One region of the Bradyrhizobium sp. USDA 223 genome, then DNA from elsewhere that is predicted to be linked to it. Evidence: predicted binding sites of a transcription regulator. Region 1 holds the regulator's gene; the other holds the start of a gene.
The links. The regulator LexA, encoded in region 1, represses DNA repair genes until DNA is damaged. The targets are predictions, from matches to a motif close to TGTTCNNNNTGTGTTCNG.
Positions count from the first base shown of each region.

Region 2: ABIA40_RS17680 (ImuA family protein) is a predicted target of LexA. The motif match lies at 2,244-2,261, and genes of this name have one in related genera.

Region 1 is NZ_JBIYDR010000001.1:2,268,939-2,272,763, forward strand. It holds gene ABIA40_RS10355 (GAF domain-containing protein) at 1-267, opposite strand, end outside; gene ABIA40_RS10360 (hypothetical protein) at 485-919, opposite strand; gene lexA (transcriptional repressor LexA) at 1,305-2,006, opposite strand; gene glp (gephyrin-like molybdotransferase Glp) at 2,183-3,391, opposite strand; gene ABIA40_RS10375 (hypothetical protein) at 3,611-3,814, opposite strand.
Region 2 is NZ_JBIYDR010000001.1:3,822,506-3,826,330, reverse strand. It holds gene ABIA40_RS17690 (UdgX family uracil-DNA binding protein) at 1-928, opposite strand, end outside; gene ABIA40_RS17685 (putative DNA modification/repair radical SAM protein) at 928-2,163, opposite strand; gene ABIA40_RS17680 (ImuA family protein) at 2,326-3,114, shown strand; gene ABIA40_RS17675 (DNA polymerase Y family protein) at 3,011-3,825, shown strand, end outside.

The DNA of each region.
Region 1 (3,825 bases):
CACCGGCACCGCCACGCCGCAGGTGAGGCCGGCCGCAGCGGCCTGATCGGTCCGCTTGAAATAGGAGTTGGCGAATTTCGTGAGGATGACGGGGTGGCCACAGGCCCAGGCCTTGCCTGGAAGTCCCTCGTCATATCCGAAGTGCAGCTCTTCGCTGACGGCCTTGAACGCGGACAGCCCTTCGTCGTAGAGGCCGCCGCCGAATTCCAGCCGCATGCGCGTCCGGTCGGGTACCCAGAGTTCAACGACGCGAATGAAGGTCTTCATCGAGCCTGTCCGCCGCCTCAAGCCACTGCAGCATCGGTCATTTGGCTGCGGAGCGAACGTTCAAAATTCAGGCAGGACGGCCCAAACTTCATGCGGCGACGAGGCGCGGCGGCGGGCTCGCCGATCGAATGTCCTGAAACAAAAACCCACCGGGCTCGCCGGCCTCGGCCGGCGACGGCAATTTCAATCCCGGGCTCGGCCTTTCGGCCGAAGGGCGTCAGCCGATCGGCAGGCGCGTGATCGTGGGCCGCGTGTCGGCGACGGTCTGCGGCTTGTGCTCGCGCTCGGGGGCCGGCTGCGTCACCGGCAATTGCAGCACGGTCGCGCGCTGGCCTTCGACGAGCTGCGTCACCAGCACATATTTGCCGTCGGGAAATTCGATCGCGTCATGATGGCGATCGGGAATGTGCGGGTCGATCTTGCCGAACTTGCCGACGCGAGAGTTCACGGTGCGCGTCCAGATCCAGCGGTTGTCGTAGCGGACGTCGTCGGCGAAAGCGAGCTCCGTTCCCGGCAGCAGACAGACCGCGACGGAGGGATCGGCTTCAGAAGCGAAGCCGCGCGTCGAGGTGCCGCGGAAGGTTGTCGTGACGATCGTCTCGCCGACTACGGCGGGGCGCGTCGCGACGGCATGCAAGCTGTAGTCACACATCGGGTGCTCCTCATGCTGGGATAGCGACCCGCGTCTCTTTCGAGGCGCAGGCCTCTATCAGAGTGGAAGCATACAACGCTCTGCTCGGTTATGGGCAAATCTGCGGCTCGCGTTCGCAGCACGCGATCACATTATCTTTCCCGGATTCGATAGGAACAAACCTCGCGTCCTTGCATTCGGCCGGAGCTATCAGCACTGCCGGCACAACTCTACCGGCGAAGCAGAAATGGCTGCGCGCCTGCGCGGGCGAATGTCGCGCGGGAAGATGGACCGGACAGCCGGCGCAGAACCAGAGAAACCGTCCAGCCGGAGCGGACAAGTATCCGCTCCGATCCTGGATCGCCGATGCCGATCGAAGCGCGCGCGGCGCTTGAGACTTCCGGTATCAGTACTTCCGGTAAAGCCCGATCAACTTGCCCTGGATCTTCACGCGGTTCGGCGGAAGAATGCGGACCTCGTAGGCGGCATTGGCGGGCTCGAGCGCGATCGAGGCGCCGCGGCGGCGGAAGCGCTTGAGCGTGGCCTCCTCGTCGTCGATCAATGCCACCACGATGTCGCCGGTATTTGCGGTCTCGTTGCGCTGGATCAGCGCCATGTCGCCGTCGAGGATGCCGGCCTCGACCATCGAATCGCCGCGCACTTCGAGCGCGTAGTGCTCGCCCGAGCCGAGCATGTCCGGCGGCACGCTGATGGTGTGGCTGCGGGTCTGCAGTGCCTCGATCGGCGTGCCGGCGGCGATGCGGCCCATCACGGGCACCGCGACCGGGCGCTCGCCCTCGTCCGCGGGCGGGCTGGAGCTCGCGCGCACCTTGCCGAGATTGCCCTCGATGACGCTCGGGGTGAAGCCGCGGCGATTGCCGGCGGCGGCCTGGAGCTCGGGCAGCTTGATCACCTCGATGGCACGGGCACGGTTGGGCAGGCGGCGAATGAAGCCGCGCTCCTCGAGCGCAGTGATCAGGCGATGGATGCCTGACTTCGAGCGCAGGTCGAGCGCATCCTTCATCTCGTCGAAGGACGGCGGCACGCCGCTTTCCTTCAGACGCTCGCTGATGAACCGCAGAAGCTCGTATTGTTTGCGCGTCAACATCTCGACCAAAGTCCCCCGGTTGATGTCGTTCGATTCCGAGACGATGAAGTCGGCAATAAGCCGCTACATCCTCGAAACAAATCATGAACGGACACTATATGTTCGATATGTGTTCCGCAACTGCTTAATTTATGGTGAACGCGGCCAAACTCGCGGAATGCGTGTGGCTGGGCGGCTCAGACGGGCAGCCGGAGCACCTCGCAAGGCGTCCCTGCCTCGGCCTTCGGCGCGAACGGTGCACGCACGAGAAGTACCTGTGCCGCAGCGAGATTCGCAAGCAGGGAGGAGTCCTGATGGCTGACGGGAAGGGCGACGCGCGTGCCGTCGTCGCGCACCTCCAGTCGCGCACGCAGATAATCCTCGCGCTGGTCGTTGGCGGCGAGATCGCGGCCCAGCACGGCGCGCTCGCGCTGATGATGAATCGCTGAACGGCCCGACAGGGCGCGAATCAAGGGCACCATGAACAGGAAGGCGCACACGTAGGACGACACGGGATTGCCGGGCAGGCCGATCACGCGCATCGCGCCTAGTCGACCGTGCATCATCGGCTTGCCGGGCCGAATCGCGATCTTCCAGAACGCCATCGCGATGCCTTCGCCCTTGAGCGCCTGCTGGACCAGGTCGTGGTCGCCGACCGACGCACCGCCGGTCGTGATCAGGATGTCGGCGCCGCTCTCGCGCGCGCTGCGGATGCCGGCGGACGTCGCCTCCAGCGTATCGGCGGCAATTCCGAGGTCGATGGTCTCGGCGCCCTCGCTGCGGGCGAGCGCATGCAGGGCATAGCCGTTGGAATAGACGATCTGGCCACGACCAGGCGTGGTGCCTGGCATCACGAGCTCGTCGCCGGTGGCGAGAACGGCAACCCTCGGGCGGCGGATGACGGCGAGATGCGGATGATTCATTCCGGCGGCAAGGGCGAGATCGCGCTCGGTGAGACGGATTCCCTTGCGCAGCAGCACGTCTCCTTCGCGGAAGTCGACGCCTGCAGGGCGGATGTGCCGGCCGAAAATGGCGGCTTCCTTGATCGTGACATGTTTGCCGTCGGCAGCCGTGTCCTCCTGGATCACGACGGCATCGGCGCCGTCGGGAACGACGCCGCCGGTGAAGATCCGCACGGCTTCGCCGGGGCCGACGCTTCCCGCGAACGGCCGGCCCGCCGCGACCTCACCGACGACGGTCAACCTCGAATCGTATGCCGCGTCCGCCGTGCGCACGGCATAGCCGTCCATCGCCGACATTGCCTCCGGCGGCTGCGTGCGCCGTGCCGCGACATCGCGGGCGAGCACACGATGGTAGGCCTCGTCGAGGCAAACCATCTGTTCAGCCAGCGGCTCGACGCCGGCCAACACCGCGGCAAGCGCGTCAGAAACCGGCATCAGGGCCACGGGCGAACTCCTGCTGAGCACATCAGTCAATGGGCGGCGAGAGTTCTAGCCGAGTGCAGGCGTGAGGCAAAGCAGCACGCGGGATGATTTATCCTGCGTGATCGCGGGGTGGAGGAGGTCGGCTCAACTCCGCCGCGGCATGATGCGGAAGGCGAGACAGACCGGAACGAGGATTGCCATGGCAAGGACGAGAATGACGAGCGCCACGGCCAGCATCGGTCAACGCTCCGTCGGATCGCCTGGACTGAAATCCGCGACGTCGGGCGCCTTGGGACCCTGATCTTTGTCGGGCAGCGGATCGGCCTGGGATTTCAGGTCGGCGGCCTTGCTGATCAGCTTGGCGGAGAGGTCAGAATCCGAGGTGGTTCTAGCGAATTCGAGCAGGAGAGAGGCTTGCTTGGTGAGATAGGTCTTGCCCAGCACGTCGATCAGTC
Region 2 (3,825 bases), 1.6 Mb from region 1:
CTTCGCCGAACACGGTCTGTGTCGCGTCCTTGTAGAGATGGCAGGCGCGGCAATGCGCGGCCTCCTCGCGGAGCGTTTCGAGATCGTCGGCAGCTGGCTTGCGTCTCATCGGAGCCTCCGGCCGCTTCTGAGGCTTGTGCGGATCGGTTGCGGCATTGGCGATCATGGCGCCGGTCATGCGCTCGGCGTCTTCGATCAAGGGCTTAATGATCGAGGCCTCGGGCAGGTTCCTCCAATATTTCTTCGGCATCTCGGCCTGCATCGCCTTCACCTTGAGCCGGGCCGGATTGAAGATGCTGGCATAGTAGCGCCGCCAGGTTTCCTCCAGCCGGTCTTCGCCCGGCGCCTCGCTCTTGCTGACGCCCGGCGTGAAGGAGAGCGCATGGCCGTCCCAATGCGCGCAGAGGTCCGGCGTCAGGATCGACCAGGGCATGTCGGCAAAGCGCTTGGCGAAGAACGGCGCGGCGAGCTCGACGACGTGATGCTCCGGCTCGAACCAGGCGACGTAGTGCGCCTGGCGTTCCCTGCCGATCTCGCGGAAGCGCACGAAGGCATGCATCTTGTGCTCGTCGCGATAGACCGCTTTCGCCATGGCCGTGACAAGCGCGACATCGGGGTCGGTCGCGACCTCGATGAGATCGTGATTGTCCTTCAGCCGGAACAGCAGGCGATACAGGATCGCAAAGCGCTCGTTGTCGCGATGCAGGATCGCCGCCTTGGCAAGCTCGACGAATTTTGCCGAGACGGTGAACGTGCCGTCGTTCACCTCGAGGATCGGAGACGGCGCTTGCGGCGCGAACAGCTCGGCTTCACGGCCCTGCACGGTCCAGGTGGCCTCGCCGGGCGGCACGTGATGGAGCACGAGGCTACGCGCGGCTTTGCGCCAGCCGTCGAAATCGGTTTCGGTGTCGAGCATGATGTACTGCATCAGAAGCCAAATCCCAGTTGCGTTGCTTTCGGCTTGAACCGTTCGATCAGCCCGGCAGCATCGAGACGATGCGGTGCGGGACGGTGATCGCTGAGGACGATGAACGGCAGTGCCTTGTTGCGGGGCACATGCAGCCGCGCGAGGTCGGCGAGGCGGATCGTGGTGGTGCGCCGCGTCGCGAGGATGCGTTCGACCGTCCTGGTGCCGAAGCCCGGCACCCGCAGCAGCTCCTCGCGGCTGGCGCGGTTGACGTCGAGCGGGAAGCGGTCGCGGTGGCGCAGCGCCCAGGCGAGCTTGGGATCGATGTCGAGCGGCAGCATCGCGCTGTCGTCGACGATCTCACCGACGTCGAAGCCGTAGAACCGCATCAGCCAGTCGGCCTGGTAGAGCCGGTGCTCGCGCAGCAGCGGCGGCTGTATCAGAGGCAAAGCATGGCTCGCGTCGGGGATCGGGCTGAAGGCGGAGTAATAGACGCGCCGCAGCCGGTAGGCGCCGTAGAGATTGGCGCTGGTGTGGAGAATGGTGTGATCGGAGGCGCTATCTGCGCCGACGATCATCTGCGTACTTTGTCCGGCGGGCGCGAAGCGCTGCGGTTTGGCCTTTGTCTTCGCGCTGCGGCTGTCCTCGGCCTCGTCCAGCTTCAGCCGCAGCCGGCCCATGGTGCGGCGGATCGCGCGCACGTCCTTCTCCGGCGCGAATTGCTGCAGGCTCGTCTCTTCAGGCATCTCGATGTTGATCGAAAGGCGGTCGGCATACTTGCCGGCCTCGGCGATCAGCGCGTCGTCGGCCTCGGGAATGGTCTTCAGGTGGATGTAGCCGCGGAAGTGATGCTCCTCGCGCAGTTTTCGCGCGACGTTCACCACTTGCTCCATCGTGTAATCAGGGCTGCGGATGATGCCGGAGGAGAGGAATAGGCCCTCGATGTAATTGCGCCGGTAGAAGTCGAGCGTGAGCTTGACCAATTCGTCGATGGTGAAGCGGGCGCGTGGGACGTTCGAGGAGGCGCGGTTGACGCAATAAAGGCAATCGTAATTGCAGGCGTTGGTCAGCAGCACCTTGAGCAGGGAGATGCAGCGTCCGTCCGGCGCGTAGGAATGGCAGATGCCCATGCTTGGGGCGGTCGAGCCCATGCCCTTGCCGTCGCTGGAATCCCGCTTCTCGGTGCCGCTGGAAGCGCAGGATGCGTCGTATTTGGCGGCATCCGCCAGAATCTCCAGCTTGCGTTGTACGTCCATGTTTGAATCTCTTTGATTCCGCTCATGAATCTTTGGATGCGCCAATTCGATTGACTCTGCCGGCGCCGTTAGCTTTATATTAGAACATATCATGAACAAATGAGCCAGCTGCTGGTTCTCTTTTTGAGAGCCATCGGCAATCACCTCTGAGGAGCGGCGAGCATGAGCGGCGCACGTATGAGCGCGCTTGCGATCCTGCGCGGCCAGATCGAGCGCATCGAGACGGCGGAGGTCGTGCATCCGCGCGATCGCATCGCCCTCGGCCATGGCGCGGCCGACGCCGTGCTGAAAGGCGGGCTCGCGCGCGCGGCGATCCACGAGGTGTTTTGCGAAGGGCGTCAGGGCGCGGCTGCGACGGGGTTCGTCATGGGCCTTGCGGGACGCGTGAGCGCGCGCCGGCCGCTATTGTGGGTGCGGCAGGATTTTTCGGAGCTCGAAACCGGTGCGCTGTCGATGAGCGGGTTATCCGAGCTAGGCCTCGACCCTCGCCGTGTGGTGATGGTGCGCGCCGCCGATGTCGAGAGTGCGCTGCGCACCTCGGCCGACGCGCTCGCCTGCGATGCGCTGGGCGCCGTCGTGCTCGAGCTCTGGGGCGATGTCAGGCAGTTCGATCTGGTGGCAAGCCGCAAACTGACGCTGGCCGCGCAATCTTCCGGCGTTACCGGCCTCTTGCTGCGCATGGCGGCGCAGCCGCTGCCTTCGACCGCGGAGACACGATGGATGCTGCGTGCGGCGCATTCGCCTCCGGGCTCGATGTGGAGTGCCTGGGGCGCGCCGGTGTTCGATGCCGAGCTCTTGCGCAATCGTCATGGCCCGTGCGGCCGGTGGATCATGGAATGGAATTGTGATGAGTGCCAGTTCAGTGAACCCTCGACGTATCCTCAGCCTGTGGCTGCCGCGCCTGCCCATCGACAGGATCCAGCGGTTCGTTGGCAGCGCCGGGCTGGGTAAACCCAATCATGAGCCTGATATCGTCGTCATCAAGGACAACAATGCGCTGGTGATCCATGCGCTGGACGAGGCCGCCGAGCGCCTCGGTCTGTATATTGGCCAGCCGCTCGCCAATGCGCGGGCGATGTGCCCGGACTTGCGTGTGTTCGACGCCGATACCGTGGCCGATGCGAAGACGCTCAGCGATATCGCCGATTGGTGCGACCGTTTCACGCCGCTGGTGGCGCTCGATCCGCCGCACGGGTTGTTCCTGGACATCACCGGCTGCGCGCATCTGTTCGGCGGCGAGGCCGCGTTGTTGCGGACATTGGTCCGCGCATTAGCCCGTCAGGGCTTTGCCGTCAACGCGGCGATCGCCGGCACCTCGGTTTGTGCGCGCACGCTGACGCGGCAGGCCACGGGTACCATCGTGGCCGATGGCGGGGAGGCGGAGGCGATCAGGTCGTTTCCAGTCTCCGCGCTCGGTGCAGGTGAAGCCATCACCACCGGCCTGCGCCGCGCCGGGCTGAAGACCATCGGTGATGTCGCATCGCGCAGCGCCTCCGAGATCACGGCGCGGTTCGGCGCCCGGTTCTCCACGCTGCTCGCCCATGCGCTGGGGCAGGGCGATGCGCCGATCAGCCCGCGCAAACCGCCGCCCGATTACATCGTCGAAAAACGCTTTGCCGAGCCGATCGCGACCGACACCATGATCGCGATGACGCTGTCGCG